Regions from separate parts of the Enterobacter huaxiensis genome, predicted to be linked through region 1. Evidence: predicted binding sites of a transcription regulator. Region 1 holds the regulator's gene; the other holds the start of a gene.
The links. The regulator PurR, encoded in region 1, represses purine synthesis genes. The targets are predictions, from matches to a motif close to CANGCAAACGTTTGCNTG.
Positions count from the first base shown of each region.

Region 2: glyA (serine hydroxymethyltransferase) is a predicted target of PurR. The motif match lies at 7,002-7,019, and genes of this name have one in related genera.

Region 1 covers NZ_CP043342.1:2,740,899-2,755,756, forward strand. Annotated here, with positions in the region: gene D5067_RS13070 (FUSC family protein) at 1-658, shown strand, start outside; gene sodC (superoxide dismutase [Cu-Zn] SodC) at 637-1,155, opposite strand; gene D5067_RS13080 (aldo/keto reductase) at 1,236-2,132, opposite strand; gene D5067_RS13085 (DUF1289 domain-containing protein) at 2,181-2,432, opposite strand; gene eptA (phosphoethanolamine transferase EptA) at 2,569-4,209, shown strand; gene D5067_RS13095 (TetR/AcrR family transcriptional regulator) at 4,236-4,835, shown strand; gene D5067_RS13100 (alkene reductase) at 4,889-5,986, shown strand; gene gloA (lactoylglutathione lyase) at 6,086-6,493, shown strand; gene rnt (ribonuclease T) at 6,587-7,246, shown strand; gene grxD (monothiol glutaredoxin 4) at 7,310-7,657, opposite strand; gene D5067_RS13120 (C40 family peptidase) at 7,996-8,769, shown strand; gene sodB (superoxide dismutase [Fe]) at 8,891-9,472, shown strand; gene D5067_RS13130 (MFS transporter) at 9,510-10,676, opposite strand; gene cydH (cytochrome bd-I oxidase subunit CydH) at 10,840-10,929, opposite strand; gene purR (HTH-type transcriptional repressor PurR) at 11,227-12,252, shown strand; gene punR (DNA-binding transcriptional activator PunR) at 12,258-13,181, opposite strand; gene punC (purine nucleoside transporter PunC) at 13,296-14,495, shown strand; gene cfa (cyclopropane fatty acyl phospholipid synthase) at 14,795-14,858, shown strand, end outside.
Region 2 covers NZ_CP043342.1:1,249,718-1,264,575, forward strand. Annotated here, with positions in the region: gene purL (phosphoribosylformylglycinamidine synthase) at 1-1,129, shown strand, start outside; gene qseE (two component system sensor histidine kinase QseE/GlrK) at 1,664-3,097, shown strand; gene qseG (two-component system QseEF-associated lipoprotein QseG) at 3,094-3,831, shown strand; gene glrR (two-component system response regulator GlrR) at 3,818-5,155, shown strand; gene glnB (nitrogen regulatory protein P-II) at 5,221-5,559, shown strand; gene hmpA (NO-inducible flavohemoprotein) at 5,642-6,832, opposite strand; gene glyA (serine hydroxymethyltransferase) at 7,136-8,389, shown strand; gene D5067_RS06130 (DoxX family protein) at 8,444-8,866, opposite strand; gene D5067_RS06135 (3-phenylpropionate MFS transporter) at 9,039-10,172, shown strand; gene csiE (stationary phase inducible protein CsiE) at 10,179-11,456, opposite strand; gene D5067_RS06145 (DUF1007 family protein) at 11,582-12,220, shown strand; gene D5067_RS06150 (nickel/cobalt transporter) at 12,211-13,191, shown strand; gene suhB (inositol-1-monophosphatase) at 13,253-14,056, opposite strand; gene trmJ (tRNA (cytosine(32)/uridine(32)-2'-O)-methyltransferase TrmJ) at 14,189-14,858, shown strand, end outside.

The sequences.
Region 1 (14,858 bases):
GCCTAAGCTGGCCGGCCTGTGGGGGCAGCTCATCGTGTTTATGGGCTCGTTTATCTCGGTCACCAATCCGCCGGTGTATGATTACGCGGATTTTCTTAACGACAATCTGGCGAAGATCCTCGGCGTGGGGCTTGCGTGGCTGGCCTTCGCGGTGCTTCGCCCGGGTTCGGATGCCCGTAAAAGCCGCCGTCATATTCGCGAGCTGCGCCGAGGGTTTGTCGATCAGCTCAGCCGGAAGCCCCACCTGCGCGAGAGCGAATATGAATCGCTGGTGTATCACCATGTCAGCCAGCTGAATAACAGCCAGGACTCTCTTTCCCGCCGCTGGCTATTGCGCTGGGGCGTGGTGCTGCTGAACTGTTCACATGTCGTCTGGCAGCTGCGCGCGTGGGAGACGCGTTCTGACCCGCTTTCGCAGGTCCGCGATGTTTGCATTGCCCTGCTGCGGGATGTGATGAGCGAGCGCGGTGTTCAGCAGCGTCCGCTCAGCCTGACGCTCGCCGAGCTTCAGCGCATTTGCGATACACTCGCCCGGCATCATTTACCGGCAGCGCGGGATTTAGCCTCGATAATATGGCGGCTGCACTGCTCGCTATCACAGCTCGAGCAGGCCCCGCCGCCGGGAACGATTGGGGGTCAGATAACCCCGCAGGCGTAGCGTGCCCCGCCGCCGCCAAGCGGTTTGGGCCGATCGGACATGTTATCGCCGCCGACGTGGACCATCAGCGCTTTGCCTTTGACCTCATCCAGCTTTTTCAACCGTGGGGCGACAACCGGGTCCGTGGCTTTGCCGTCGTTGTTGACCACCAGCACCGGCAGGTCGCCAAGGTGACCCATGCCGTCAGGCCCTTCATGTTTACCTGAATGCTGCGGGTCGAGGTGGCCGCCTGCGGCCTCTGCCGCCGAGGCTTTACCCTCTTTCAGAGCGGGCTGACAGCTGCCTTTGGCATGCACATGGAATCCATGCTCGCCGGGAGGAAGGGCTTTGAGATTAGGCGCAAACTCCAGCCCCTTATCGGTTTCGGTGATTTTCACCGTTCCGATGGACTGGCCTACACCCTGTGAGGTGACGAGATTCAGTTCCACTTCGTCGCTGGCTGCCTGCGCCCCTGCGCAAACAACCAGCGTAACGACTGCCAGAGCAAAACGCTTCATATGACCTCCTCGGGTTATTTTTTGCCCCTTAAGTGTATACCAGGGGCAGAGATTTCACCGGAAAGGCCTCTTTTAGCGGATTAAGGTACGTCGTAGCCCAGCGCGGCTTTACGGATGCGGAACCACTGCTGGCGGGTCATCTGCAGCTCTTCCGCTGCCAGCGCGGAACGCACGCGCTCAATTTTACCGGAGCCAATAATCGGCAGCGGCTGGGATGGCAGGCGCAGGATCCACGCGTACACCACCTGTTCAATGCTCTCAGCGTTGAGCTCGCGGGAAATGGTTTCAAGCTCATCGCGTAACGGCTGGAACTCATCATCGTTAAACAGACGGCCACCGCCCAGGCACGACCATGCCATAGGACGAATGCGCAGCTGCTGGAGCTGATCGAGCGTGCCGTCCAGCAGCAGAGGCTGGTGAACCGGAGAGATTTCGACCTGATTTGTCGCCAGCGTAAACGGCAGGCGGGACTGGAGAAGCGCAAACTGCGCCGGAGTGAAGTTAGACACGCCGAAATGACGGACCTTGCCGCTCTGGTGGAGATTCAGGAACGCCTCCGCCACGTCGTCGGCGTTCATCAGCGGATCGGGACGGTGGATCAGCAGCAGGTCGATATAGTCCGTCGCCAGATTTACCAGCGATTGCTCAGCGCTTTTCACGATGTGCGCGCTGTCGGTGATGTAATGACCGAGAGCGTGTTCAGGTTTCGCGGTGGTCGCAATCCCGCACTTGGTCACGATCTCCATACGCTGACGAAGCGCCGGATTCAGCTTCAATGCTTCACCAAATGCGGCTTCGCACTGATAGCCGCCGTAGATATCAGCATGATCGACCGTGGTAATGCCTAAATCGAGATGCTCTTCAATAAAGCTCGCGAGCTGAAGGGGGGACATATTCCAGTCCATCAGACGCCAGTAGCCCATCACAAAACGGGAGAATTCCGGGCCCTGGGGGGCAAGGGTAATACGCTGAACCATAACAATTTCCTCGAGGAAGTAATGGTATCAGTATACGCAATTACCTCGCTAAAACAGTGAAGGTTGCTGCGGTTCTTCGGTTTCCCCCGCTTTGTTTGCGCGAATTTTACGCAGCAGACGCTGCCGGCAGAGGCGAATGACGTCCTGCTTTTGGGTATCGCTAAAGTTTTGCCAGTTAAATCGCTCGTCGCGGGTGCGCATACATCCTCGACAATATCCACGCTCATCCACCTGACAAATACCCCGGCACGGGCTCTGGATGGGGAAAAACTCCAGTTGCTCTGCCACACACACCTCCATACACCGTTGCTCACCTACAGTGAAGACGCTAAACGCCTTAGGTGCAAGGGCATTACCACAGTTTTGTGGCATTAAGGTTTCACTAATCTTCCGTACCTATACTTGCATCATCAATATAACGACTGGTTTGTAGACAATGTGGTTTGCTAAAAAGTTACAGTGTAACGATATTAAATTCACTCTGGGCTGCGCGCTCTTCTTCACCGTACTCAACGCGCTCTTTATTCAGCGCAGCTGGGCCATAATTGCGCCAGCGCAGCTGCATGACATCTTATTCGCCGCTTCCGTGCCGCTGGTGTTGTTCTGCGGCTGGGTCATTATCTTTAGCGTGCTCAATATCCCGTACCTTCGTAAACCACTGCTGATCCTGTTAACCATGGGATGCGCGGGAGCGACGTACTTTATGTATACCTACGGCGCGGTTATCGATCAGAACATGATCGTAAACGTGTTCGAAACGAACTCTCAGGAAGCTACCGCGCTGGTCACGCCGCAGATGCTCGTGTGGATTGCCGTAGCAGGCCTGCTCCCCTCCTTTGTGCTGGCCTTGACCCGCATTCGTACCGGTAAATGGTGGTATGCCCTGCTGATGCGTTTTGCCGCGATGCTCGGCGCGCTTCTGGTGATTATTTTAGTCGCCGCGGTGTTCTATAAGGATTACGCCTCGCTGTTTCGCAACAATAAAAGCATCGTCAAGATGGTTACCCCGGCGAACTACGTCAGCGCGGTGGTCAAATACAGTAAGATGCGCTGGTTTGCCGGCGACCAAACTCTGGTTCGCATTGGCGAAGATGCCCATAAAGGCCCCGTGATTACCGGGCAGCAAAAGAAGACCGTTCTGGTGCTGGTTGTCGGAGAAGCCTCGCGCGCGGCAAACTACTCGCTCAACGGGTATAACCGTGAAACAAACCCAGAACTGAAAAAACAGGATGTCATTAACTTCCCGCAGGCTTCTTCCTGTGGGACGGAAACCGCAGTGTCGGTTCCCTGCATGTTCTCCGGGATGCCGCGTAAAAAATACGATGCTGACCTGGCGCGTCATCAGGAGGGATTACTTGACGTGCTGGGCCACGCCGGCATCAACCTGCTGTGGCGCGACAACGACGGCGGCTGTAAAGGAGCCTGTGACCGCGTACCGCACACGGACATGACCCAGTGGAAACTGGATCAGTTCTGCAAAGACAAGTCCTGCATTGATGATGTGAATCTCTATCGTCTGGATAACGTACTGGACGGACTGAAGCAGGATACCGTGCTGGTTATCCACCTGATGGGCAGCCACGGTCCGGCCTACTACAACCGTTATCCCGGCGCGTTCCGCCAGTTCACGCCGACCTGTGATACCAACGAAATTCAGGATTGCGATCATCAGGCGCTGATTAACACCTATGACAACACCATCCTGTACACGGACAGCGTGGTCAGTAAAACGATCGACGCGCTGAAGGCTCGCCAGGCAAGCATGAATACGGCGCTGATCTACCTCTCAGATCACGGTGAATCGCTGGGTGAAAGCGGAATTTACCTTCACGGTACGCCGTATATGCTGGCACCAGAGCAGCAAACGCACATTCCGTTTATGGTCTGGCTGTCACAGGACTATGCGAAAAACTATGGCGTTAACGCGCAGTGTCTGCGCGACAGTGCGGCAAAAAATGCGGTTTCACAAGACAATCTGTTCTCCACGGTACTGGGCATGATGGATGTTAAATCAGGGGTTTATCAGCAGCAGATGGATATTTTAAACGCATGTCGTCACGAAACGCGCTTGCAATAGACCGAACGGTCTATTAGAGTGCGGCCATGAGCAGAAATACTGAACACGATACGCGCGAACATTTACTGGCGACCGGCGAGCGTCTTTGCATGCACCGCGGTTTCACCGGTATGGGGCTGAGCGAGTTACTCAAAACCGCCGAGGTGCCGAAGGGGTCGTTTTACCACTACTTCCGCTCCAAAGAGGCGTTTGGCGTGGCGATGCTGGAGCGGCACTATGCCAGCTACCATCAGCGCCTGGCCACCCACTTCGCCAGCGGTGAAGGTAACTATCGCGATCGCGTTCTGAATTACTATCAGGAAACGCTGACACAGTTCTGTCAGCAGGGCATCATCAGCGGTTGCCTGACGGTAAAGCTCTCTGCCGAAGTGTGCGATCTTTCCGAAGATATGCGCACGGCGATGGATAAAGGTGCCACCGGCGTGATCGCCCTTCTGGCGAAGGCGCTGGAGAAAGGCCGTGATGAAAAAACGCTGGCCTTCACCGGCGAACCGTTAACGCAGGCGCAGGTATTGTATGCCCTCTGGCTGGGCGCCAACCTGCAGGCCAAGATTTCTCGCAGTGCCGTGCCGCTCGAAAGCGCGCTGGCACATGTGAAAAGCAGTATTACAGCGCCTGGCGTGTAGCAGGCGTTTTTATTTACTTAATCACTAGTCGACTGGTCTACTCAGGAGTCTTTATGTCCGCTGAAAAGTTATTTACCCCACTGAAAGTGGGTGCCGTTACCGCACCAAACCGCGTGTTTATGGCTCCACTCACCCGTCTGCGCAGCATTGAACCGGGTGACATCCCTACCCCTCTGATGGGTGAATATTACCGTCAGCGCGCCAGCTCTGGTCTGATTATCTCTGAGGCCACGCAGATTTCCGCCCAGGCGAAAGGCTATGCGGGTGCGCCTGGCCTGCACAGCCCGGAACAGATCGCCGCGTGGAAGAAAATCACCGCTGGCGTGCACGCTGAAGATGGCCGCATTGCGGTGCAGCTGTGGCATACCGGCCGTATTTCTCACAGCAGCATTCAGCCTGGCGGCCAGGCGCCGGTCTCCGCCTCTGCCCTGAGCGCGAACACCCGCACCTCTCTGCGTGACGAGAACGGCCAGGCTATTCGCGTTGATACCTCCATGCCGCGCGCGCTGGAGCTGGACGAGATCCCGGGCATCGTCAACGATTTCCGTCAGGCCGTTGCCAACGCCCGTGAAGCCGGTTTTGACATGGTAGAGCTGCACTCTGCGCACGGTTACCTGCTGCACCAGTTCCTGTCACCGTCCTCCAACCATCGTACCGACCAGTACGGCGGCAGCGTTGAAAACCGCGCGCGTCTGGTGCTGGAAGTGGTGGATGCAGTATGTAAAGAGTGGAGCGCAGACCGTATTGGTATTCGCGTCTCTCCGATCGGTTCTTTCCAGAACGTCGACAACGGCCCGAACGAAGAAGCCGATGCTCTGTATCTGATCGAAGAGCTGGCGAAACGCGGTATCGCCTATCTGCACATGTCCGAGCCGGACTGGGCCGGCGGCCAGCCTTACACCGAATCCTTCCGTCAGAAAGTGCGCGAGCGCTTCCACGGCGCGATCATCGGCGCGGGCGCCTACACGCCGGAGAAAGCGGAAGATCTGATCGGTAAAGGCCTGATCGACGCGGTCGCCTTCGGTCGCGATTACATCGCTAACCCGGACCTCGTTGCGCGTCTGCAGAAGAAAGCCGAGCTGAACCCGCAGCGCCCTGAAAGCTTCTATGGCGGCGGCGCAGAAGGCTACACCGACTATCCTTCTCTGTAATCCCCCTTTGTGCATTGATAGCGGCGATACTTCGCCGCTATACTAAAACATCGTTTCTGTTCAAAAAGATCATCCATTCCATTGGTTAATGAGGAAATTATGCGCCTACTTCACACCATGCTGCGCGTTGGCGACCTGCAGCGTTCTGTCGATTTCTACACTAACGTTCTGGGTATGACGCTGCTGCGCACCAGCGAAAACCCGGAATATAAATATTCCCTGGCGTTCGTCGGTTACGGCCCGGAATCTGATGAAGCGGTCATTGAGCTGACCTATAACTGGGGCGTAGAAAGCTACGAGCTGGGAACCGCGTACGGCCATATCGCGCTGGAAGTGGATAACGCAGCTGAAGCCTGCGAACGTATCCGCAGCAACGGCGGTAACGTGACCCGCGAAGCTGGTCCGGTAAAAGGCGGCACCACGGTGATTGCCTTTGTTGAAGATCCCGACGGTTACAAAATCGAGCTGATCGAAGCCAAAGATGCCGGTCGCGGCCTGGGCAACTGATCCCGCAGGGCGCAATATGCGCCCGTAGTTTTACTTCCCCTCTCAAAATTTGCCATAATGCGCACTGCTTTTTTCCCCTTGTAAGAGACCCTGATGTCCGATAACGCTCAATTTACCGGTCTGTGCGACCGTTTTCGTGGTTTTTATCCCGTTGTTATTGATGTAGAAACAGCCGGATTTAACGCTAAAACCGATGCGCTGCTTGAGATTGCCGCCATCACGCTGAAGATGGACGAACAGGGCTGGCTTATCCCGGACACCACGCTGCATTTCCACGTTGAACCCTTTGAAGGCGCAAACCTGCAGCCAGAAGCCCTGGCGTTTAACGGCATCGATCCGAAGAACCCGCTGCGCGGCGCCGTCAGCGAATACGAGGCGCTTCACGCCATTTTCAAAATGGTGCGTAAGGGCATGAAAGAGAGCGACTGCAGCCGCGCCATTATGGTGGCCCACAACGCCACCTTCGATCACAGCTTCACGATGGCCGCAGCGGAGCGCGCATCGCTGAAACGTAACCCGTTCCATCCGTTTGTGACCTTCGACACCGCGGCGCTGAGTGGCCTGGCGCTGGGGCAAACGGTCTTATCCAAAGCCTGTATCACAGCGGGGATTGCCTTTGACGGCACGCAGGCGCATTCTGCGCTCTACGATACCGAGCGCACGGCAGAGCTGTTCTGTGAGATTGTTAATCGCTGGAAACGCCTGGGCGGCTGGCCGCTGCCGATGGGCGAGGACGCGGCGCCAGAACTGTAGGCCTGTTAATCCGGCCAAAAAAAAGCGACCTCATAAGGTCGCTTTTTCATATCCACAGAGAACTTACTCTGCGTCTGGCTCTTCAGTTTTGTATTTGGCAGCCGTCTCTTTGATCAGCTGCTGCAGTTCGCCACGCTGATACATTTCGATCAGGATGTCGCAACCGCCAACCAGTTCACCGTCGACCCACAGCTGTGGGAAGGTCGGCCAGTTCGCGTATTTTGGCAGCTCAGCGCGGATGTCCGGGTTTTGCAGGATATCAACGTAAGCAAAACGCTCACCACAGGCAGACAGCGCCTGAACCGCTTGCGCGGAGAAACCGCAGCTCGGCAGCTTCGGAGAACCTTTCATGTACAGGAGAATCGGGTTTTCAGCAATCTGGTGCTGGATTTTTTCAATTGTGGTGCTCATGTCTTGCTTCCTTTAACTTCTGTTACGGCATTCGTCTGACATTGTAGCGGTTCAGACAGATATCGGAAAATAACATTTTTGTCACGTCTATATATTCTAACGTTTGGCACCATAAGTTGCATTGTAAATATAGCTTAACCCTATTCCCTATAAGGTTTTGCTTAGGGAGTGAACAATTGTGCTACAGAATGATGAATTTTTTTGCACTTGCTAACGAAACACGTTTTTAGATTGAAAAATGCTATTAACTTCCAGGGTTTTTATAGATTAGAATCGACGGGCTTTGTAAATCATACGCGGGTATTATTGAAGACCTGCACTTATCAGGGGACTGCCCAGTGGCGCGGATAACTAAAATCTCGATCACGCTCTGTGCTTTACTGTTTACAACACTCTCATTCACGCCGGCGGCGAACGCCTCTGAACAGGCGCGGCATTCTGCCGTACAAAAAACGCATCTGGCGAAAACCACAGAACGTAAGAAAAAAACCACCAGCAAGACGGAAAAAAAGAAAACCACCTCAAAGACCAAACAGACCGCCTCCAGCAAAACAAAAACAAAATCTTCCCGCACCGCGCATTCTACCAAAACCAAAGCCTCCCAAACCGCCGCTAATCTCGTTACCGAAAAATGCACTGCGCGCAAAGGCCATAAAGCGAAATGCACGAAAGTCACGAAAATAGCGGAAGTGCATAAGGTTCGCGTACAGAAAGCGCAAAAAACGGCGATGAATAAGTTAATGGGGCAAATCGGCAAACCGTATCACTGGGGAGGCACCTCCCCGCGTACCGGTTTCGACTGCAGCGGGCTGGTCTATTACGCCTATAAAGACTTAGTCAAATTCCGCATTCCGCGTACCGCTAACGAAATGTATCACCTGCGCGATGCGGCGCCGGTTAATCGCGGCGAACTCGAGAACGGCGACCTGGTCTTCTTCCGCACGCAGGGCCGCGGTACGGCTGACCATGTCGGCGTCTACGTGGGCAACGGGAAGTTTATCCAGTCGCCGCGCAGCGGCCAGGATATCCAGATAACATCTCTCAGCGAAGATTACTGGGTGCGCCACTATGTCGGCGCGCGTCGGGTCATGACGCCGAAAACCATTCGTTAATCCCTGCCCTGCCGCACCCGCGGCAGGGTAAGTTCCTCTTTTGCATACCCTTTCAATTTGCTATTCTGTCCTTGCTGTCTGTAGGGTTATTGGCAGCGTAACTATAATAAGGAGAGAAGCAATGTCGTTCGAATTACCTGCACTACCGTATGCAAAAGACGCCCTGGCACCCCATATTTCTGCAGAAACCCTGGAGTACCATTACGGCAAACATCACCAGACCTACGTCACCAACCTGAATAATTTGATCAAAGGCACCGATTTTGAAGGCAAAACGCTGGAAGAGATCGTGCGCAGCTCAGACGGTGGCATCTTCAATAACGCCGCTCAGGTCTGGAACCACACCTTCTACTGGCACTGCCTGGCACCGAATGCAGGCGGAGAACCGATCGGTGAGCTAGCTGCCGCCATCAACGCGGCGTTTGGCAGCTTCGCTGATTTCAAAGCGAGATTTACTGACGCAGCAATCAAAAACTTCGGTTCCGGCTGGACATGGCTGGTCAAAGAGGAAGATGGCAAACTGGCTATCGTATCAACGTCTAACGCGGGTACGCCGCTGACCACTCGCGCAACGCCGCTGATGACCGTGGACGTGTGGGAACACGCCTACTACATCGACTACCGCAACGCGCGACCTAACTATCTGGAGCACTTCTGGGCGCTGGCTAACTGGGAGTTTGTGGCGAAGAACTTCGCCGCATAAGAGACACGCAGAAGGGTTCGCCCTTCTGCGTTTTTATTTATTCCGCTGTGCATACCGTTTCTGGCTGCTTACGACCTGACATCAGCACCAGCAGCAAACCGAGCGCGGCAATGATTGCCCCCATCACCGGCACAAAGCTGTATCCCAGACCAGCCGAAATTACCGCTCCGCCCGCTGCTGCGCCCAGCGCATTGCCAAGGTTGAATGCTCCGATGTTTACGGAAGACGAAAGCCCTGGCGCCTCGTGGGCCACGCGCATCACACGCATCTGCAGCGGTGGTACGACGGCAAAGGTAGCCGCCCCCCAAACAACCATCGCGATGGCCGCACCGAATTCGTTACGCGCCAGCCACGGAATGGCAATCATGATGACGATCAGCAGGGTTAAAAAGCCTTTCAGCGTTCCGCTCACCGAACGGTCGGCCAGCTTGCCGCCCAGATAGTTGCCGATGGAGAAGCCCACGCCAATGAGCACCAGCATCGCGGTAATAAAGATCGGCGTCGCGTGAGTAATATCGTGCAGCACCGGGGAAATATAGGTGTAGAGCGTAAACATCGCCCCTGCGCCGAGAACGGTGGTCAGCAGTGCGGAGAGCACCTGCGGGCGCACCAGCACCGACAGCTCTTTACGCACGTCAGGGCGTTCGCCTGCGCTGCCTTTTGGCAGGGAGAAGAACAGTGCCACCATCGCGACAATGCCCAGCGCCGCGGTCGCGAGGAAGGACATACGCCAGCCGATCGCTTCACCCAGCCAGGTTGCAGCAGGCACACCGCCAATGTTGGCGATGGTCAGCCCCATAAACATGGTGGCAACCGCGCTGGCCTGCTTGTGCTTCGGCACCACGCTTGCCGCAACCACCGAGCCCAGACCGAAGAAAGCGCCGTGGTTAAGGCTGGTCAGAATACGGGAGAGCATCAGCGTGGTGTAATCCGGAGCGAGGGCTGAAAGCACGTTGCCTAGCGTAAAAATAGCCATCAGGAAAATCAGGGCGTTGCGGCGCGCGCGGTGCGAGAGCAGCAGCGTCATCAACGGCGCGCCAACCATCACGCCAACCGCGTAGGCGCTAATCAGCATACCGGCAGCCGGAATAGAGACGTCCACGCCTTTGGCGATGACGGGTAAAAGCCCCATTGGGGAGAATTCAGTAGTGCCAATCCCAAAAGCGCCAATCGCCAGGGCCAGCAGAGGAAAATTGATTTTCATGGGTTAACTCCGGATGCCGTGTCATTTCTCGACACAGAACAAAGAAGCCAAAAGCATGACATCAATCACAAAAAATGAGAAGTTAACATTTTGGCAAAAGATTTTTGCCGGAGGAGTAACAATCGGGGAAAATCGGAGGGAAAATACTCTCCCCCCGTTTGAATCAGTGCAGAACAGCCGTCAGACCCGCGGCAACAATCAGAGCCAGCACGATGATGGTGGTGGTCAGCGAAAACTTAAGATCGGTATTCATCAATTATTCTCCTTTTAATCACCCTACGAAAAGTGAGCTTGCTCATTTTTACACAGTTTACGTCAAAAATCTTCCTGGATTTAAACTGATATCCACTTTTGCTCTTCCCCTTTTCATCAAGATAGGACAAAATTCCACGCTAAATTTATTAGCGTACCGGCCATTGACCCCCTCCTGACGTCCTGTGTCGTTTTCCCGGCGTGTCGCAACTCAAGATTGCGTGATAAGGGTGAGAGAAGGCAAACGTTTACCTTCAAGTTTTTCAGGAGTTTAGGATATGGTCTGGAGTGACATTTCATGGCAACAATAAAAGACGTAGCAAAACGCGCAAACGTTTCCACTACAACCGTATCACACGTTATTAACAAAACCCGCTTTGTTGCAGAAGAGACGCGCAATGCGGTCTGGGCCGCGATCAAAGAGCTGCACTACTCACCGAGTGCGGTTGCGCGAAGCCTGAAAGTTAATCACACCAAGTCGATTGGCCTGCTGGCCACCAGCAGCGAAGCGGCCTATTTTGCCGAGATCATCGAAGCCGTCGAGAAAAACTGCTTCCAGAAGGGTTACACCCTGATTCTGGGCAACGCCTGGAACAGCCAGGAAAAGCAGCGCGCCTACCTGTCGATGATGGCGCAAAAGCGCGTCGACGGCCTGCTGGTCATGTGCTCTGAATACCCGGAGTCGGTTCTCTCTATGCTGGAAGAGTACCGTCACATCCCGATGGTGGTGATGGACTGGGGCGAAGCGCGGGCCGACTTTACCGATTCCGTCATTGATAACGCCTTTGAAGGCGGCTATATGGCGGGCCGGTATCTGATAGAGCGCGGTCACCGCGAGATAGGCGTCATTCCCGGCCCGCTGGAGCGCAACACCGGCGCTGGCCGTCTGGCCGGCTTTATGAAGGCGATGGAAGAAGCGCTGATCAACGTGCCGGAAAACTGGATTGTTCAGGGTGACTTTGAACCGGAATCCGGCTACCGCGCTATGCAGCAGATCGTCTCCCAACAGCACCGCCCTACCGCGGTATTCTGCGGCGGCGACATCATGGCGATGGGCGCACTCTGTGCGGCGGACGAACTGGGTCTGCGCGTGCCGCAGGACATCTCCGTTATCGGGTATGACAACGTGCGCAACGCGCGCTACTTCACCCCGGCGCTGACCACCATTCACCAGCCGAAGGACTCCCTGGGTGAAACGGCGTTTAATATGCTGATGGACAGGATCGTCAGCAAGCGCGAAGAGTCTCAGTCCATTGAAGTCCACCCGCGCCTCATCGAGCGCCGTTCCGTCGCGGACGGTCCTTTCCGCGACTACCGTCGTTAATGGCTTTACGGGGCCAGTTTATCTGGCTCCCGTAACCACTCCCTGTTCAACGTTTCACTGTCACCCAGGTAGTCCAGAAGCCAGGCCATGGCCGGCGAAACGTCATTTTGCTGCCAGGTCAGACAGCAGGCCGCATCCGGGAACGGATTTTCCAGCGTCAGGGCAACCCACTCTCCGGCGTCAATGCGCGGTCGCGCAAAGTGAACCGGCACCATCGCGACGCATAGCCCCGCAGAAAGGCACGTAGCCGAGGATTCCCAGTCAGGCGCCACGACGCGGCGCTGGTTGTCCAGCAGCCAGGTAATGCGCTTGGGCAGCGAACGCGACGTATCTTCCAGCACCAGCGACGGCCAGTTGCGCAACGTGTCGTCGCTGAGCGGCCCTTCCATGGCCGCCAGCGGGTGATCGCTTGCGACAACGCATTTCCAGCTCAGCATGCCCATATCGCGAAACGCGTAACGTCCGCCCACGGGGATCGCCTGCGTCGCGCCGATGGCCATCTCCGCCCTGCCGTCTGCCAGCGCGTCCCAGACGCCGTTGAACACCTCCTGGGAGACGCGCAGCTCAACGTCTGAGAAATGGCGATAGAAATCAACAATCATTTGCCGGGTGCGCTCAGGCTTAACAATGTTATCTACAGCGATGGAGAGATGCCCTCGCCAGCCGTTAGCGATCTGCTGACACTGCTCGCGGGTGATCTGCATTTTTTTGATAACAGACCGCCCTTCTTTCAAAAACCAGGCCCCGGCAGGCGTTAACTCGACGTCGCGATGACGCCGTTCAAAGAGCGGAACCGCCAGCCACTCCTCCAGCTGACGCACGGTGTAGCTGATGGCCGACGGGACGCGGTGCAGCTCCTGCGCGGCGCCGGTAAAACTGCCGTTACGCGCAACGGCGTCCACAACTTCAAGAGAATAATCTGACCACATTTTCTGCCTGCAAAAAATTTGAATGCACTTACCAAATATTAGCGTTTCACAAGCCGCTTTGCACTCCCTACACTCTCGGCCAACGTACACCTGCCTCCTCAGGAGAATAAAATAATGCAACCCAGGAAAGGATTTTTAGTCTGGCTCGGCGGCCTAAGCGTGCTGGGCTTTTTAGCGACCGATATGTATCTGCCCGCGTTCGCCGCAATGCAGGAAGATTTGCAAACCCCTGCCGCCGCCATCAGCGCCAGCCTGAGCCTGTTCCTCGCGGGCTTCGCCATCGCGCAGCTGCTCTGGGGACCGCTCTCTGACCGCTTTGGTCGTAAACCGGTGCTCCTCCTCGGTCTGGCTATTTTTGCCGTCGGCTGTCTGGGCATGCTGTGGGTTCGGGATGCCACCTGGCTGCTGGTGTTGCGCTTCATTCAGGCTGTCGGCGTCTGTGCCGCCGCCGTGACCTGGCAGGCGCTGGTGACCGATTACTATCCGGCCTCCCGCACAAACCGTATTTTCGCCACCATTATGCCGCTGGTCGGCCTTTCACCCGCCCTTGCTCCGCTGCTGGGCAGCTGGATCCTCGCGCATTTCGACTGGCAGGCGATCTTCGCGACGCTGTTCGCTATCACCCTTGTGCTGATGCTGCCTGCGTTCTTTCTTAAGCCTGCGCATAAAAAAGCGGCGCATCCTGACGCGAAGCCGATCACCTTTACGTCCTTACTGCAGGCCAAAGCCTATCGCGGTAACGTGCTGATCTACGCCGCGTGCTCTGCGAGCTTCTTCGCCTGGCTGACCGGTTCACCGTTCATCCTGCACGATATGGGCTACAGCCCTGCGGCTATCGGCCTGAGCTACGTCCCGCAGACCATCGCGTTTCTGGTGGGCGGCTACGGCTGCCGTGCGGCGCTGCAAAAATGGGAAGGCCAGCAGATGCTGCCATGGCTGCTGGTGCTGTACGCGCTCAGCGTGATCGGGACCTGGGCGGTTGGGTTTATTCCAGGGGCCGGTCTGGTAGAAATTTTGATTCCATTCTGCGTGATGGCGATTGCTAACGGTGCGATTTACCCTATCGTGGTCGCTCAGGCGCTACGTCCGTTCCCGCAGGCGACCGGCCGCGCTGCGGCGCTGCAGAATACCCTGCAGCTTGGCCTGTGCTTCCTGGCAAGCCTCGTGGTCTCTGCGCTGATTGCCACCCCGCTGCTGACCACCACCAGCGTGATGCTGGTTACCGTTGCGCTGGCGGCCATCGGCTATTGCATGCAGTCTTCCGCGCAGCGCGAGGAGAATGACCGCGCGCGGGCAGAAGCGTCACACGCATAGTCGCGCCGGAAATTATGTTACATTCCAGTGATTAGGTTGCTAAGAATTTTCTATTGAATCACCAAATTTTGAGGCCTATACTGAATTTGGTTCGATTAAATACGATAAATATTAAGTGTTAACGGGAGCCGGAGTGCTCCCGTTTTACCATGGAAGGCTTTTCGGCAAGGGTTATCTCCCTTCCTCTGTTCTACGTCGGATATTAGCCTCGCGGACATTTACCGTGAGATTTCTCACAAACCCTAAATAGCGTCTACGCTGTTTGAAGGTTCTGATCACAGCAAGGTGATGGGGAAGCTATGAGTTCATCGTGTATAGAAGAAGTTAGCGTTCCGGACGATAACTGGTCCCGGATCGTCAATG
Region 2 (14,858 bases), 1.5 Mb from region 1:
GTTTAACGAAGAGCTGGGTGCCGTCATTCAGGTACGCGCCGAAGATCGCAACGCGGTGGAAGCCCTCCTGGCGAAGCACGGCCTGGCAGACTGCGTGCACTATCTGGGTAAAGCCGTTCAGGGCGACCGCTTCGTCATTGAAGCAGACGGCCACGCGGTGTTTAGCGAAAGCCGCACCACGCTGCGCATGTGGTGGGCGGAAACCACCTGGCAGATGCAGCGCCTGCGTGACAACCCGGAATGCGCCGATCAGGAGCATAACGCGAAGGCCAACGACAACGATCCTGGCCTGAACGTGAAGCTCTCCTTCGACATCAGCGACGATATCGCTGCGCCGTACATTGCGACCGGCGCGCGTCCGAAGGTGGCGGTGCTGCGCGAGCAGGGCGTTAACTCCCACGTTGAGATGGCGGCTGCCTTCCACCGCGCGGGCTTTGACGCTATCGACGTCCACATGAGCGACCTGCTGGCCGGGCGTACCGGTCTGGAAGATTTCCAGGCGCTGGTGGCGTGCGGCGGCTTCTCCTACGGCGACGTGCTGGGCGCGGGCGAGGGCTGGGCGAAGTCCATCCTGTTCAACAGCCGCGTGCGCGACGAGTTCGAAACCTTCTTCCACCGTCCGCAGACGCTGGCGCTGGGCGTGTGTAACGGCTGTCAGATGATGTCTAACCTGCGCGAGCTGATCCCCGGCAGCGAAGCCTGGCCGCGCTTCGTGCGCAATCAGTCTGACCGCTTCGAAGCGCGCTTCAGCCTGGTGGAAGTGACCCAAAGCCCGTCTCTGCTGCTGCAGGGAATGGTCGGTTCACAGATGCCAATCGCCGTTTCCCACGGCGAAGGTCAGGTAGAAGTGCGTGATGCTGCGCATCTGGCTCAGCTGGAGAGCAAAGGCCTGGTGGCGCTGCGCTTTGTCGATAACTTTGGCAAGGTGACAGAAACCTACCCGGCAAACCCGAACGGCTCGGCCAACGGTATCACGGCGGTGACCAGCGAAAGCGGCCGTGCGACCATCATGATGCCGCACCCGGAACGCGTGTTCCGCACCGTGAGCAACTCATGGCACCCGGAAAACTGGGGCGAGGACAGCCCGTGGATGCGTATCTTCCGCAACGCGCGTAAACAGCTGGGTTAAGTTTTAGCACCCTAACCCTGTAGGCCCGGTAAGCGTAAGCGCCACCGGGCTTTTTTATGCGTGTCGCAAAACTGCGACAAAGAGGGTATACGACTGTCTCTAAATGGAGACATTTAACCCATTGATTTATATATAACAGGACAGGTTCCCGTTAAGGTGTTGCTTAATAGCGACACTTAGCCTGGAAATCATTCAGCAGATAATTAACAGGTTAAATGGCTAAAAATCATATATTTCAATGTGTTAATAATTTGTTTTGCATTCTGGCACGGCTGTTGCATAATATTAACCAGTGGCTCATTCACCCTCTTATGTCAGCCCCTTCGGGACGCGCTACATAAACTTCGAATGACGCACAAAAAGGTGCCTGCCGTCCAACTACTGATCATAGCGATGCTTTATCAGGCCAGGGCGAAACGTCGAGTAAGGCACCGCCTCATTTCACAACAAAGCCGGGTTTTTACCCGGCTTTGTTGTATCTGCAGGGCAGACTCAGTTACGCTCTCACCAAACCCACATTTAGAGAGTCATGTGTTGAAACGCTGGCCCGCTTTCCCCCGCTCCCTGCGTCAGCTCGTTATGATGGCGTTTCTGCTGATTCTGCTGCCCCTGCTGGTTCTGGCGTGGCAGGCCTGGCAAAGCCTGAATGCACTGAGCGCGCAGGCAGCGTTAACGAACCGCACCACGCTCATCGACGCCAGGCGCAGCGAAGCGATGACCAACGCCGCGCTGGAGATGGAGCGCAGCTATCGCCAGTATTGCGTGCTGGATGACCGCACGCTTGAGAAGGTCTATCAAAATCAGCGTAAACGCTACAGCGAAATGCTGGATGCGCATGCAGGCGTTCTGCCGGATGACAAACTCTACCAGGCGCTGCGTCAGGATTTGAACGATCTGGCGCAGCTGCAGTGTAAAAACAGCGGTCCGGACGCCGCCGCTGCCGCACGCCTGGAAGCCTTTGCGAATGCCAATACGGAAATGGTTCAGTCGACGCGCACGGTGATCTTCTCTCGCGGACAGCAGCTCCAGCAGGAGATTGCCGAGCGCGGCCAGTTCTTTGGCTGGCAGGCGCTGGTGCTATTCCTGGTCAGCCTCGGGCTGGTGCTGCTCTTTACCCGTATGATTATCGGCCCGGTAAAAGGCATCCAGCGGATGATTAACCGCCTGGGGGAGGGAAAGTCCCTTGGGGATACGGTTGTTTTCAAAGGTCCGCGCGAGCTGCGTTCGGTAGGCCAGCGTATCATCTGGCTTTCAGAGCGTCTGGCGTGGCTGGAAACACAGCGCCATCAGTTCTTACGCCATATTTCACATGAGCTTAAAACGCCGCTTGCCAGCATGCGCGAAGGCACGGAGCTGCTGGCCGACGAGGTGGCGGGGCCGCTGACCTCTGAGCAAAAAGAGATTGTTGATATTCTGGACGCCAGCAGCCGCAATTTGCAAAAGCTGATTGAGCAGCTGCTGGACTACAACCGCAAGCTGGCGGACGGCGCGGTGGAGCTGGAAAACGTGGAGATCGAACCCCTCGTGGATATGGTGATCTCCGCCCACAGCCTGCCAGCACGAGCTAAAATGATGCATACCCATGTGGATCTCAACGAGCCTGCCTGCCTTGCTGAGCCCATGCTGTTAATGAGCGTACTGGATAATCTTTATTCCAATGCGGTGCACTATGGTACTGAATCCGGTAACATTTATATCAGAAGCTATTTGCAGGGGCCGCGGGTGTTTATTGAGGTTGCTAATACCGGCACCCCGATCCCGGATGATGAAAAAACGATGATTTTCGAGCCCTTTTTCCAGGGAAGTCATCAGCGAAAAGGTGCGGTAAAAGGAAGTGGTCTGGGGCTCAGTATTGCCCGCGACTGCATACGACGCATGCACGGTGAACTCAACATCGCCACGGACGAACGTTCAGATGTGTGTTTTCGTATCGAACTGCCTCTTGAGCCGGAAAAATCAATGAAATGAATCTATGTCTGGTGAGTATGTCACACGTCTTTTTCCGCGCCATACGCGCGGTGTTTTCCAGCAAAACGTTACGCCTGAGCCTGCCTGGTTTACTTCTGGCGGGATGTGTTTCCCATCCTCCGCAGAGCGCGATTAGCGATAAACAAGAGGATAAATGGCCAGAAAATCAGCTGGCCGATTTCCTGTCCACCCGCTGTGAGGATATCTGGCATCTGTCGGGACACGACGTCGAATCCAATCCGCTGTTCTGGCTGCGTGGCATTGACTGTGCCCAGCGTCTGGCGCCGGTTGAAGCCCGTGCGCAAGCGGCGATGCTGGCGGACAATACCTGGCAGGATGCGTTCAAGCGCGGGATCGTGCTGGCGGATGCCAAAATTACCCCCGTTGAACGTCGCGCTAATATTACCCGTCTCGATACGTTCGTGATGAATATTCCCACGCAGGTGCGTCCGGTTTATCAACTCTGGCGGGACGGCCAGACGCTGCAGCTGCAATTATCTGAAGAGCGTTCGCGTTACAGCAGGCTTCAACAGTCAACGGATGGCGAGCTGGATACGCTGCGCCAGCAGCAGGACTCGCTGCGCACCCAGCTTGATACCACCACGCGCAAGCTTGAAAACCTGACCGATATCGAACGACAGCTTTCGTCGCGTAAATATCAGCCCGGTAGCTCATCTGCGGTGCCGGACAGCGACACGCAGAAACAAGAGGATGTGAAGCATGACGAGCCGTAAACCTGCCCATCTGTTACTGGTCGATGACGATCCCGGGCTGTTAAAGCTGCTGGGGATGCGCCTGGTCAGTGAAGGCTACAGCGTTGTCACCGCCGAAAGCGGGCAGGAGGGGCTGAAGGTGCTCAGCCGCGAGAAGATCGACCTGGTGATCAGCGACCTGCGGATGGACGAAATGGACGGCATGCAGCTATTCACTGAGATCCAGAAGCAGCAGCCAGGCATGCCGGTGATCATCCTGACGGCACACGGCTCGATCCCGGATGCGGTTGCCGCGACGCAGCAGGGCGTCTTTAGCTTCCTGACCAAGCCGGTGGACAAAGACGCGCTCTACAAGGCCATCGACAGCGCCCTCGAGCATGCCGCGCCCTCGAACGATGAAGCCTGGCGAGAGTCCATTGTCACGCGCAGCCCCATCATGCTGCGCCTGCTCGAACAGGCGCGGATGGTGGCGCAATCTGACGTCAGCGTGCTGATTAACGGCCAGAGCGGAACGGGGAAAGAGATCCTCGCGCAGGCGATCCACAACGCCAGCCCGCGCGCTAAAAATGCCTTTATCGCCATTAACTGCGGCGCTCTGCCGGAGCAACTGCTCGAGTCTGAGCTGTTTGGTCACGCGCGCGGCGCCTTTACCGGGGCGGTGAGCAGCCGTGAAGGGCTGTTCCAGGCGGCGGAGGGCGGCACGCTGTTCCTCGACGAGATTGGCGATATGCCTGCGCCGCTGCAGGTTAAGCTGCTGCGCGTGCTGCAGGAGCGCAAGGTTCGCCCGCTTGGCAGCAACCGCGATATCGATATTAACGTGCGCATTATCTCCGCCACCCACCGGGATTTACCCAAAGTGATGGCGCGCAACGAATTCCGCGAAGATCTCTACTATCGCCTGAACGTGGTGAACCTGAAGATCCCGGCGCTGGCCGAGCGGGCGGAAGACATTCCCCTGCTGGCGAACCACCTGTTGCGCCAGTCCGCCGATCGCCACAAGCCCTTCGTTCGCGCGTTCTCCACCGATGCGATGAAGCGGCTGATGACCGCAGGCTGGCCGGGCAACGTGCGCCAGCTGGTTAACGTGATTGAGCAGTGCGTTGCGCTGACGTCGTCGCCGGTGATCAGCGACGCGCTGGTGGAGCAGGCGCTGGAAGGGGAAAACACTGCCCTACCTACGTTTGCCGAAGCGCGTAATCAGTTTGAGCTTAACTATCTGCGCAAGCTGCTGCAGATAACCAAAGGCAACGTGACCCACGCGGCGCGAATGGCCGGGCGCAACCGTACCGAGTTCTACAAGCTGCTGTCGCGCCACGAGCTGGAAGCAAACGATTTTAAAGAGTAGTGCCGTATGGTACTGTGAGCAATCGATTACGAGGCAGCTTACAGGCAAGAGTTTAAGGACCCACCATGAAAAAGATTGATGCGATTATTAAACCTTTCAAACTGGATGATGTGCGTGAAGCGCTGGCGGAAGTCGGCATCACCGGGATGACAGTAACGGAAGTGAAAGGTTTTGGTCGTCAGAAGGGCCACACCGAGCTTTATCGTGGCGCAGAGTACATGGTCGACTTTCTGCCGAAAGTGAAAATTGAAATCGTGGTCAGCGACGATATCGTGGATACCTGTGTCGATACCATTATCCGCACGGCGCAGACGGGTAAGATTGGCGACGGCAAAATCTTCGTCTTCGACGTAGCCCGCGTGATCCGTATCCGTACCGGTGAAGAAGACGACGCGGCAATCTAACATTGCCAACGGTGTTGAAGGCCGGGTAAGGCGCAGCCGCCATCCGGCAAAAAAAAGCCCCTCGAACGAGGGGCTTTTTGCGTTACAGCACCTTATGCGGCCCGAAGCACTCATAATGAATGTTGTCTTTATTCACGCCCAGCTCAACCAGCTGCTTCGCGGCATACTGCATAAACGCCACCGGCCCGCAGACGTAAAACTGCATATTCGGCGCGCTAAACGCTCCTTCCATCTGGCTTAAATTCATCAGACCTTCGCTGTCGAAACGTGCTGCAGCGCGGTCAGCGTCCGTCGGCAGGCGATACCAGGTGTGGGCGGTAAAGTGCGGCAGGCCTGCCGCCAGCGCGCTCACTTCATCCGCAAACGCGTGCACGTCGCCGTTCTCCGCGGCGTGGAACCAGTTGACCTGCGCGCCGTGGCTGGATCTTGCCAGCGTATCCAGCATGGCGAGCATCGGCGTTTGACCTACTCCTGCAGAGATCAGCGTCACCGGGGTATTGGCTTCAACGGCCATAAAGAAATCGCCCGCTGGCGCTGCCAGGTGAACCACATCGCCCACGCTGGCGTCGTTGTGCAGCCAGGTAGAAACCTGACCGCCGTCTTCACGTTTCACCGCAATGCGGTAGCCTTTACCGTTTGGCGTACGGGTGAGCGAGTACTGGCGAATCTCCTGATGTGGGAAACCTTCTGGCTTCAGCCATACGCCCAGATACTGGCCCGGCTGGTAATCCGCCACCGGCTTGCCGTCAACCGGCTCAAATTCGAAGCTGGTGATCAGCGCGCTACGCGGGGTTTTCTCAACGATGCGGAACGCGCGGGTGCCCTCCCAGCCGCCGCTCTTGCTGGCGTTTTCGCTGTAGATCTGCGCTTCACGGTTAATAAATACGTTCGCCAGCACGCCGTATGCCTTGCCCCAGGCATCCAGCACCTCCTGGCCCGGGCTGAACATTTCGTCAAGCGTCGCCAGCAGGTGGCTGCCCACGATGTTGTACTGCTCAGGCTGGATCTGGAAGCTGGTATGTTTCTGCGCGATTTTTTCTACCGCAGGCAGCAGGGCCGCCAGGTTTTCAAGATTACTGGCGTAGGCCGCAATGGCATTAAACAGGGCTTCACGCTGATCGCCGTTACGCTGGTTGCTCATGTTGAAAATCTCCTTGAGCTCCGGATTGTGCGTAAACATGCGATCGTAAAAATGGGCGGTCAGCTTAGGGCCGGTTTCAACCAGCAGGGGAATAGTCGATTTAACGGTAGCGATGGTTTGAGCGTCTAACATAGCAGCTTCCTTCAAATGTTACTTTAATGATGTATTTTAAATGCATCTTATAAAAATACCCCTGCAATGTAAATGGTTCTTTGCATCATGAAATATGTGCATCACAAACCTGAAAAGAAATCCGTTGAAAACGGCGAGGGCTTTATCGCTCAAACCCTTGCGTGGCGCCAAGGAAAACGTTTGCGTAAAATCGTTTGTCAAGACCTGTTATCACACAACTATTCAGTTATACTGTTGCCCGTCGTCCAACAGGACTGCCTTTTCAGGCCAAAATTTACTTGTTAGCTGAGTCAGGAGATGCGGATGTTAAAGCGTGAAATGAACATTGCCGATTATGATGCCGAACTGTGGCAGGCTATGGAGCAGGAAAAAGTACGTCAGGAAGAGCACATCGAACTGATCGCCTCCGAGAACTACACCAGCCCGCGCGTCATGCAGGCGCAGGGTTCTCAGCTGACCAACAAATATGCTGAAGGTTACCCGGGCAAGCGCTACTACGGCGGCTGCGAGTATGTTGATATCGTTGAGCAGCTGGCGATTGACCGTGCCAAAGAGCTGTTTGGCGCAGACTACGCTAACGTACAGCCGCACTCCGGCTCCCAGGCTAACTTCGCGGTTTACACCGCGCTGCTGCAGCCGGGCGATACCGTGCTGGGTATGAACCTGGCGCAGGGCGGCCACCTGACTCACGGCTCCCCGGTTAACTTCTCCGGCAAACTGTACAACATCATCCCTTACGGTATTGATGAGTCCGGTAAAATTGACTACGAAGACATGGCGAAGCAGGCCAAAGAGCACAAGCCGAAAATGATCATCGGCGGCTTCTCCGCCTACTCCGGCGTGGTTGACTGGGCAAAAATGCGCGAAATCGCAGACAGCATCGGTGCTTACCTGTTCGTTGATATGGCGCACGTTGCGGGCCTGATTGCTGCGGGCGTTTACCCGAACCCGGTTCCACACGCTCACGTTGTGACCACCACCACCCATAAAACCCTTGCGGGTCCACGCGGTGGCCTGATCCTGGCGAAGGGCGGTGACGAAGATCTGTATAAGAAACTGAACTCTGCCGTGTTCCCAAGCGCGCAGGGCGGCCCGCTGATGCACGTTATCGCCGCGAAAGCGGTAGCGCTGAAAGAAGCGATGGAGCCAGAGTTCAAAGTTTACCAGCAGCAGGTTGCTAAGAACGCTAAAGCGATGGTGGAAGTGTTCCTGAGCCGCGGCTATAAAGTGGTGTCTGGTGGTACTGAAAACCACCTGTTCCTGCTGGATCTGGTTGATAAGAACCTGACCGGTAAAGAAGCTGACGCTGCCCTGGGCCGCGCCAACATCACCGTGAACAAAAACAGCGTGCCTAACGATCCGAAGAGCCCGTTCGTGACCTCCGGTATCCGTATCGGTTCTCCGGCCGTGACTCGCCGCGGCTTCAAAGAAGCGGAAGTGAAAGAGCTGGCGGGCTGGATGTGTGACGTTCTGGACAACATCAATGACGAAGCGGTTATCGAGCGCGTTAAAGGTAAAGTTCTGGATATCTGCGCACGCTTCCCGGTTTACGCATAATCCTTCTGCCCTGCAGAAATAAAAAAGGCCGCTCTTGCGGCCTTTTTTTATGCTTTACCGTCGGTCAAGGGAGATGGCTCCCGGCCCGGTAATCGCCAGCAAAATAAACGCGCCGGCGATACTGACGTTCTTGTAGAAGTTAATCATATTAGGCACAACCGCATCCCCGGTCATATCCCAGTAATGGTGGCCAATCACCGCCGTTCCCAGGGTATAGAAGATAAAGAGCACCGCGATGGGGCGGGTAAAAAAGCCCAGCACAATCAGGATTGCAGCGGGGACCTCCATCACGACCGCAATGATGGCTGCCAGCATCGGCGCAGGTGCCCCAAGCGACGTCATGTACTGTACGGTGCCGCTAAATCCCGTCAGTTTTGGATAACCAAAAATAATAAACAGAACAACGATGGCGATACGGGCAATCAAAAGCAGGAAAGAACGTGAGGAGCCGAAATCAAAATAACGTAAGCTGTTCATGGCAAACGACCTCATCAGGCGATGTCCTTTAAACGTAATACAATTTTCCCGCTCTCGCCATACGCCGACCGCCTGTCCATCATGTTAATTTATCGTTAATTTATAGCACGCTAACGGCTTGCTAAAGTCAGGGATTAACGCCAGACTATCGCCTCCATTTCGGGAGGGATTCATGGTCTTGCATTCCACGCGCTGGCTGGCGCTCAGCTATTTCACCTATTTCTTTAGCTACGGTATTTTTCTGCCCTTCTGGAGCGTCTGGCTCAAAGGGATTGGCCTTACGCCAGAAACCATCGGCGTCCTGCTGGGCGCAGGCCTGGTGGCGCGTTTCCTGGGCAGCCTGCTGATTGCGCCGCGGGTCAGCGATCCCTCCTTACTGATTAGGGCCGTGCGTATTCTGGCGCTGCTCACGCTGGTCTTTGTCGCCTGCTTCTGGGTAAGCCAGCAGTTTGCCTGGCTGATGGTGGTGATGGTTGGCTTCAACCTGTTCTTCTCGCCGCTGGTGCCGCTGACGGATGCCCTCGCGAATACCTGGCAAAAGCAGATCACGATGGACTACGGCCGCGTGCGCCTGTGGGGATCGATTGCCTTTGTGATCGGCTCCGCGCTGGTCGGTAAGCTGGTCAGCCTCTACGATTATCATGCGATCCTTGCCCTCCTGAGCGTCGGTATTGCCTCCATGCTGCTGGGCATGTTACTGCGCCCGTCGGTGATGCCGAAAGGGGAGAGCCGCCAGCAGGAGAGCGCGGGCTGGCCTGCCTGGCGAAGCCTGGTTGCCCAGAGCTGGCGCTTCCTGGCCTGCGTTTGCCTGCTTCAGGGGGCGCATGCTGCCTACTATGGCTTCAGCGCTATTTACTGGCAGGGGGCGGGATATTCTGCCTCCGCGGTGGGCTACCTGTGGTCGCTCGGAGTGGTTGCGGAAGTCATCATCTTCGCGCTGAGTAAAAAGCTCTTCCGCCGCTTTGGCGCGCGCGACCTGCTGCTGCTTTCCGCCGTCTGCGGCGTGGTGCGCTGGGGGATCATGGGCTGGACCACCGAGCTGCCCTGGCTGATTGTGGCGCAGATCCTGCACTGCGGCACCTTCACCGTCTGCCACCTGGCGGCGATGCGCTATATCTCTGCGCGCGAGGGCGGGGACGTTATTCGCCTGCAGGCGGTCTATTCTGCGGTGGCGATGGGCGGCAGTATCGCGATCATGACGGTCTTTGCGGGCTTCCTGTACCAGCACCTCGGCCACGGCGTGTTCTGGGTGATGGCCCTGGTCGCGCTGCCGGCGACGATCGTTCGCCCTAAAGTGGCCGCGTGAGCCTAGCTACGATTCCAGCATGACGCGAATATGTTCCTGCTGCTGCGCGTTCAGCGCCTCAACGGCGTGGATCAGCGGCGGCGAGAACAGCGGCAGGACGGTTGGGTAGGGGGTGATCACCAGCGACGCTTCGCGCGGTGCCCCTTCTTTCTGAAAAGCCTGCAGCGTGAGGTAGCGAATATTAAGCGGCAGCAGCGTCAGTTCGCGCAGCTGCTGTTCAATCAACGCTTCACAATCCTTATCTTCTCCCGTCAGCAGCACCACCTGCTTCTCATGCAGGTCGGTTTCCTGCATCAGCCAGGCACCAAAAATCACCGCCACCAGGGCCATCTCTTCCCCGGAGAACCGCAGCCCAAATTCCGCCTCCAGCTCAAAAAGCGCGTCTTTGGTGGTGCGCAGCAGCCGCGGATAAAGCCGGTGGATCTCTTCCGGCAGGCTGTTATCAATGCCGATTTCAAACAGCGAACGATCCAGCGCCTGAGCGAGGTGGATATAAAGCTGATCGGTCAGCCCCTGTTCGTCGCTAAAGTTCATTCCCGTTTGCGCCCGGAAGCGGGCGACCATGCGCACAATTGCCCGACGCAGACGCTGATCCTGCTGATGTTTATCCAGCGCCGGATCGGGCGTGCGCAGCATCATAAAAAGCAGCGCCAGAAACAGCTGTTCATCGCTGTGCGTACCCTGCGGAACGCGTCGTTTCCAGTGACGGACGATCTCCTGGGCCGTAAAATATTCCCCCCTCGACTGCGTCCAGCTGCGCTGAACCGGGGAAAAGTGCGGCGTATTGCCCTGATGATGCTGTATCAGACAGTACTGCAAATAGATCTGTAAAAACTGGACGTCGCGGCATTCGAACTGGCGCTGAAGCTTGCGCGAGCAGAAGTTGATGAGCGCCCGAAGGTTCGCATCGTCATATAGCGGGCGGGCAATGCCGTGCTGTTTAAGTGCGGTTTTTAACGCCGGGGTAAACTGGAGCGAAACAAACTGCGGGCAAAGCCGGAGCGACCTGCGCAGCCAGTGCAGCAGGCATAAGCGTTGATTAAGGGCAGAGCCTTCAATTCGGTAGCCGCCGTCAGGGTGCGTCACGATATCAAGCCGGTGATAGCGCTGGATTTCATCGCGCGTCTCGGCTATATCTTGCCGGACAATGACGTCGTCCACGCCGTTGGCAGCGATAATGCTCTGTGCGTTGACGACAGCATCGGGCAGGTAAAGCATCAAAAGCACCTGGCAGCGGCGCTGCGAACTGGAAAGCACAGATGGAATTTCAAGCGTCGTCATCATCTGTCGGGTATCCAGTATGAATGTTTGATAAGAATAGCTAAAGGATGGACGCTGAAAAGCGCACCGGCAGGCCTTTCACTCAGGATTGCGGGCGAACATCACAGAATTTTTGACGTGAGGAATTGATGCAAATAGTTAAACAAAGCGCGATGGCGTTATTTTTGGCGGTTTTGACTTTCTCCGCCAGCGCGCATCCTCACAGCTTCATCAGCCTGAAAACCGAGCTGGTGACGGACGGCACGCAGCTTAGCGGCCTGAAAATGCGCTGGACGATGGATGAAATCACCTCGGCAGACCTGCTGTATGATGCGGGAAACGCGAAGCCCGGCGACGAGATCTGGAAGAAGCTGGCGGCAGAGGTGATGGCCAACGTGCTGGGTCAGCACTACTTCACCGAGTTCTGGCATAACGGACAAAAGGTGAAGTTTCTCAATCGTCCGACCGAGTACGGTATGTCGCGCGACGGACATCAGGCGGTGCTGACGTTTATTCTCCCGCTGGCGCACCCTCAGCCGCTGGCAGGGCAGACGTACACCTTTTCCACCTTCGACCCCACCTACTACGTCGATATGAGCTACGCCGAGGACGGCGACGTGCAGTTGCCCGCATCGTTGCAAAAAAGCTGCTCACTTGCCGTTCACACGCCGAAGCCAAGCGACGAAACGCTTAACTTTGCGATCTCACTCGATAAAGAAGATGCGCCGCCGGAGGACATGGAGTTGGGTAAACAGTTTGCGCAGGAGGTAACGTTGAAATGTCAGTGATCGCCTCTTCGCACCAAAAGCCGCGCCGCTGGCTTCATCTCTGGCCGCTGGCGCTCTTTCTCCTGCTCGCTGTTGTCGGTGGGCTCTGGCTGTGGCAGGCCTGGCCGCAGGTCATGATGAAAAGCATCATCTGGCAGCGTGAGGTCAATCAGCAGATGAGCGGACTGCTGAAGGCGGTGGCGGAGAACCCGGCCAAAGCGGGCGGTTCCCTGCTGGCGTTCAGCTTTATCTATGGCGTGCTGCACGCGCTGGGGCCGGGCCACGGAAAAATTGTCATCACCACCTGGCTTGCGACCCATCCGTCGAAGTTGAGATCGAGCATTGGCCTGACGCTGGCCTCCTCGCTGCTTCAGGGCGGCGTGGCGATTGCGCTCGTGGTGGTCGTGCTTTCGCTGTTACAGCTTCCCGCCCGTCAGCTGCACATGAGCAGCTTCTGGCTTGAGAAGGGAAGCTATGCGCTGGTGGGCGTGCTGGGCATCATCCTCACCTGGAGGGCGCTGAAAAAATTGCGCGCCCTGCTGCAAAAGCCGAAGTTTAAAACCTTCGCGCCGCATCACGTTCATGATGAGAACTGCGGGTGCGGGCATCAGCATCTGCCCACGCAGGAACAGCTGGAAAATGGCGATGACTGGCGCGCGCGGCTGACGATCGTTCTCTCAATGGGCATGCGTCCGTGTTCGGGGGCGATCATGGTGCTGCTGTTCAGTAAGGTAATCGGCGTGTTCGGCTGGGGAATGATCTCGGCGATGGCGATGGCAGCGGGAACGTCTCTCACCATTTCGTCTTTGGCTTTGCTGGTTCACAGCTTCCGTCAGCTGGCGGGAAAACTCAGCGGCAATAAAACGCCGGTGCTGTGGCGACAGGTAGGGTGGACTACGCTCGCGCTGGCGGGCGGAGTGATTTTGCTGGTGGCGGCGGTGACGATGTGGATGAGCGCGGTGCCGGTGGGAAGGGGATTAAGGCCGTTTTAGCCGTATCTGAGGGATTTTTTATGCCCGGTAAGCGTAGCGCCACCGGGCATAATATGCTGAATTAGCGCTTCAGCGCATCGCTCAGCTCTTCACGCATGTTTGCCAGCATGGCTTTAACAACGCGTGGGTTACCTGCAACGATGTTGCCGGTGGTCATGTAGTTATGGCCGCCGGTGAAGTCGCAAACAATTGCGCCTGCTTCACGTGCGATCAGCTCGCCCGCCGCAAAGTCCCACGGCTTCAGCGACAGCTCGAAGTAACCGTCAACGCGGCCGGTCGCAACATAGGCCAGATCCAGTGCAGCAGAACCGGTGCGACGGAAATCTGCGCATTCGGTAAACAGTTTGCCCAGGATATTCATATAGGTAGTCGCGTGCTGTTTCGCCTTGAACGGGAAGCCGGTCGCCAGAATGGTGCCGTCCAGATCGCGTGCATTGCTGCAGCGCAGACGATAGCCGTTCAGCTGTGCGCCCTGACCGCGGGTAGCGGTGAAAAGCTCGTTACGCATTGGATCGTAGACAACGGCGACTTCAGTACGGCCTTTAATGCGTACTGCGATAGACACAGAGAAGTGTGGCAGGCGTTTGATGAAGTTGGTGGTGCCATCCAGTGGATCGATAACCCATTGAACATCCTGATCGGTACCTTCATGTTCACCGCTTTCTTCGGTGATGATGGTGTGCTGCGGGTAAGATTTGCGGATTGTTTCGATAATAATCGCTTCTGCGGCTTTATCGACGTTAGTCACGAAATCATTGCTGCCTTTCTGGCTGGTTTCTACGGAGTCTGGGGTTTCGTAGTGTTTGGCAATTACATTACCCGCCTTGCGCGCTGCGCGCACGGCGATGGTCAGCATCGGATGCATCGGTCTCTCTCACTGGATGTTAAAGAACAGGAAAATCGGCGCAGAGTATAGCAGCGGGATCGGATTATGTCTCCCGTTTATGGTAATATGCCGGAATATTCTTCAGACACTGAATTCAGATACCTAAAAATTATGCTGCAAAACATTCGAATCGTGCTGGTCGAAACATCGCACACCGGCAACATGGGCTCCGTGGCCCGCGCTATGAAAACCATGGGCTTAACAAACCTCTGGCTGGTTAATCCACTCGTAAAGCCTGACTCGCAGGCCATCGCTCTGGCGGCCGGTGCCAGCGACGTGATTGGCAATGCTCAAATCGTCGATACCCTGGACGAAGCCCTGGCGGGCTGTAGCCTGGTGGTTGGCACCAGCGCGCGCTCCCGCACGCTGCCGTGGCCAATGCTGGACCCGCGCGAATGCGGCCTGAAAAGCGTCTCCGAAGCGGAGCAGGCGCCGGTTGCGCTGGTGTTTGGCCGCGAGCGCGTTGGCCTGACCAACGACGAACTGCAGAAGTGCCACTATCACGTCGCCATCGCGGCGAACCCGGAGTACAGCTCGCTGAACCTGGCGATGGCGGTGCAGGTGATTGCCTACGAAGTGCGTATGGCATGGCTGGCGACGCAGGAGAAACCGGTCGAACCTAAAGAAGAGACGGCCTACCCGCTGGTGGACGACCTCGAGCGCTTCTACGGCCACCTGGAGCAGACGCTGCTCTCAACCGGCTTTATCCGTGAAGGCCACCCGGGCCAGGTGATGAACAAGCTGCGCCGTATGTTCACCCGCGCACGTCCGGAAAGCCAGG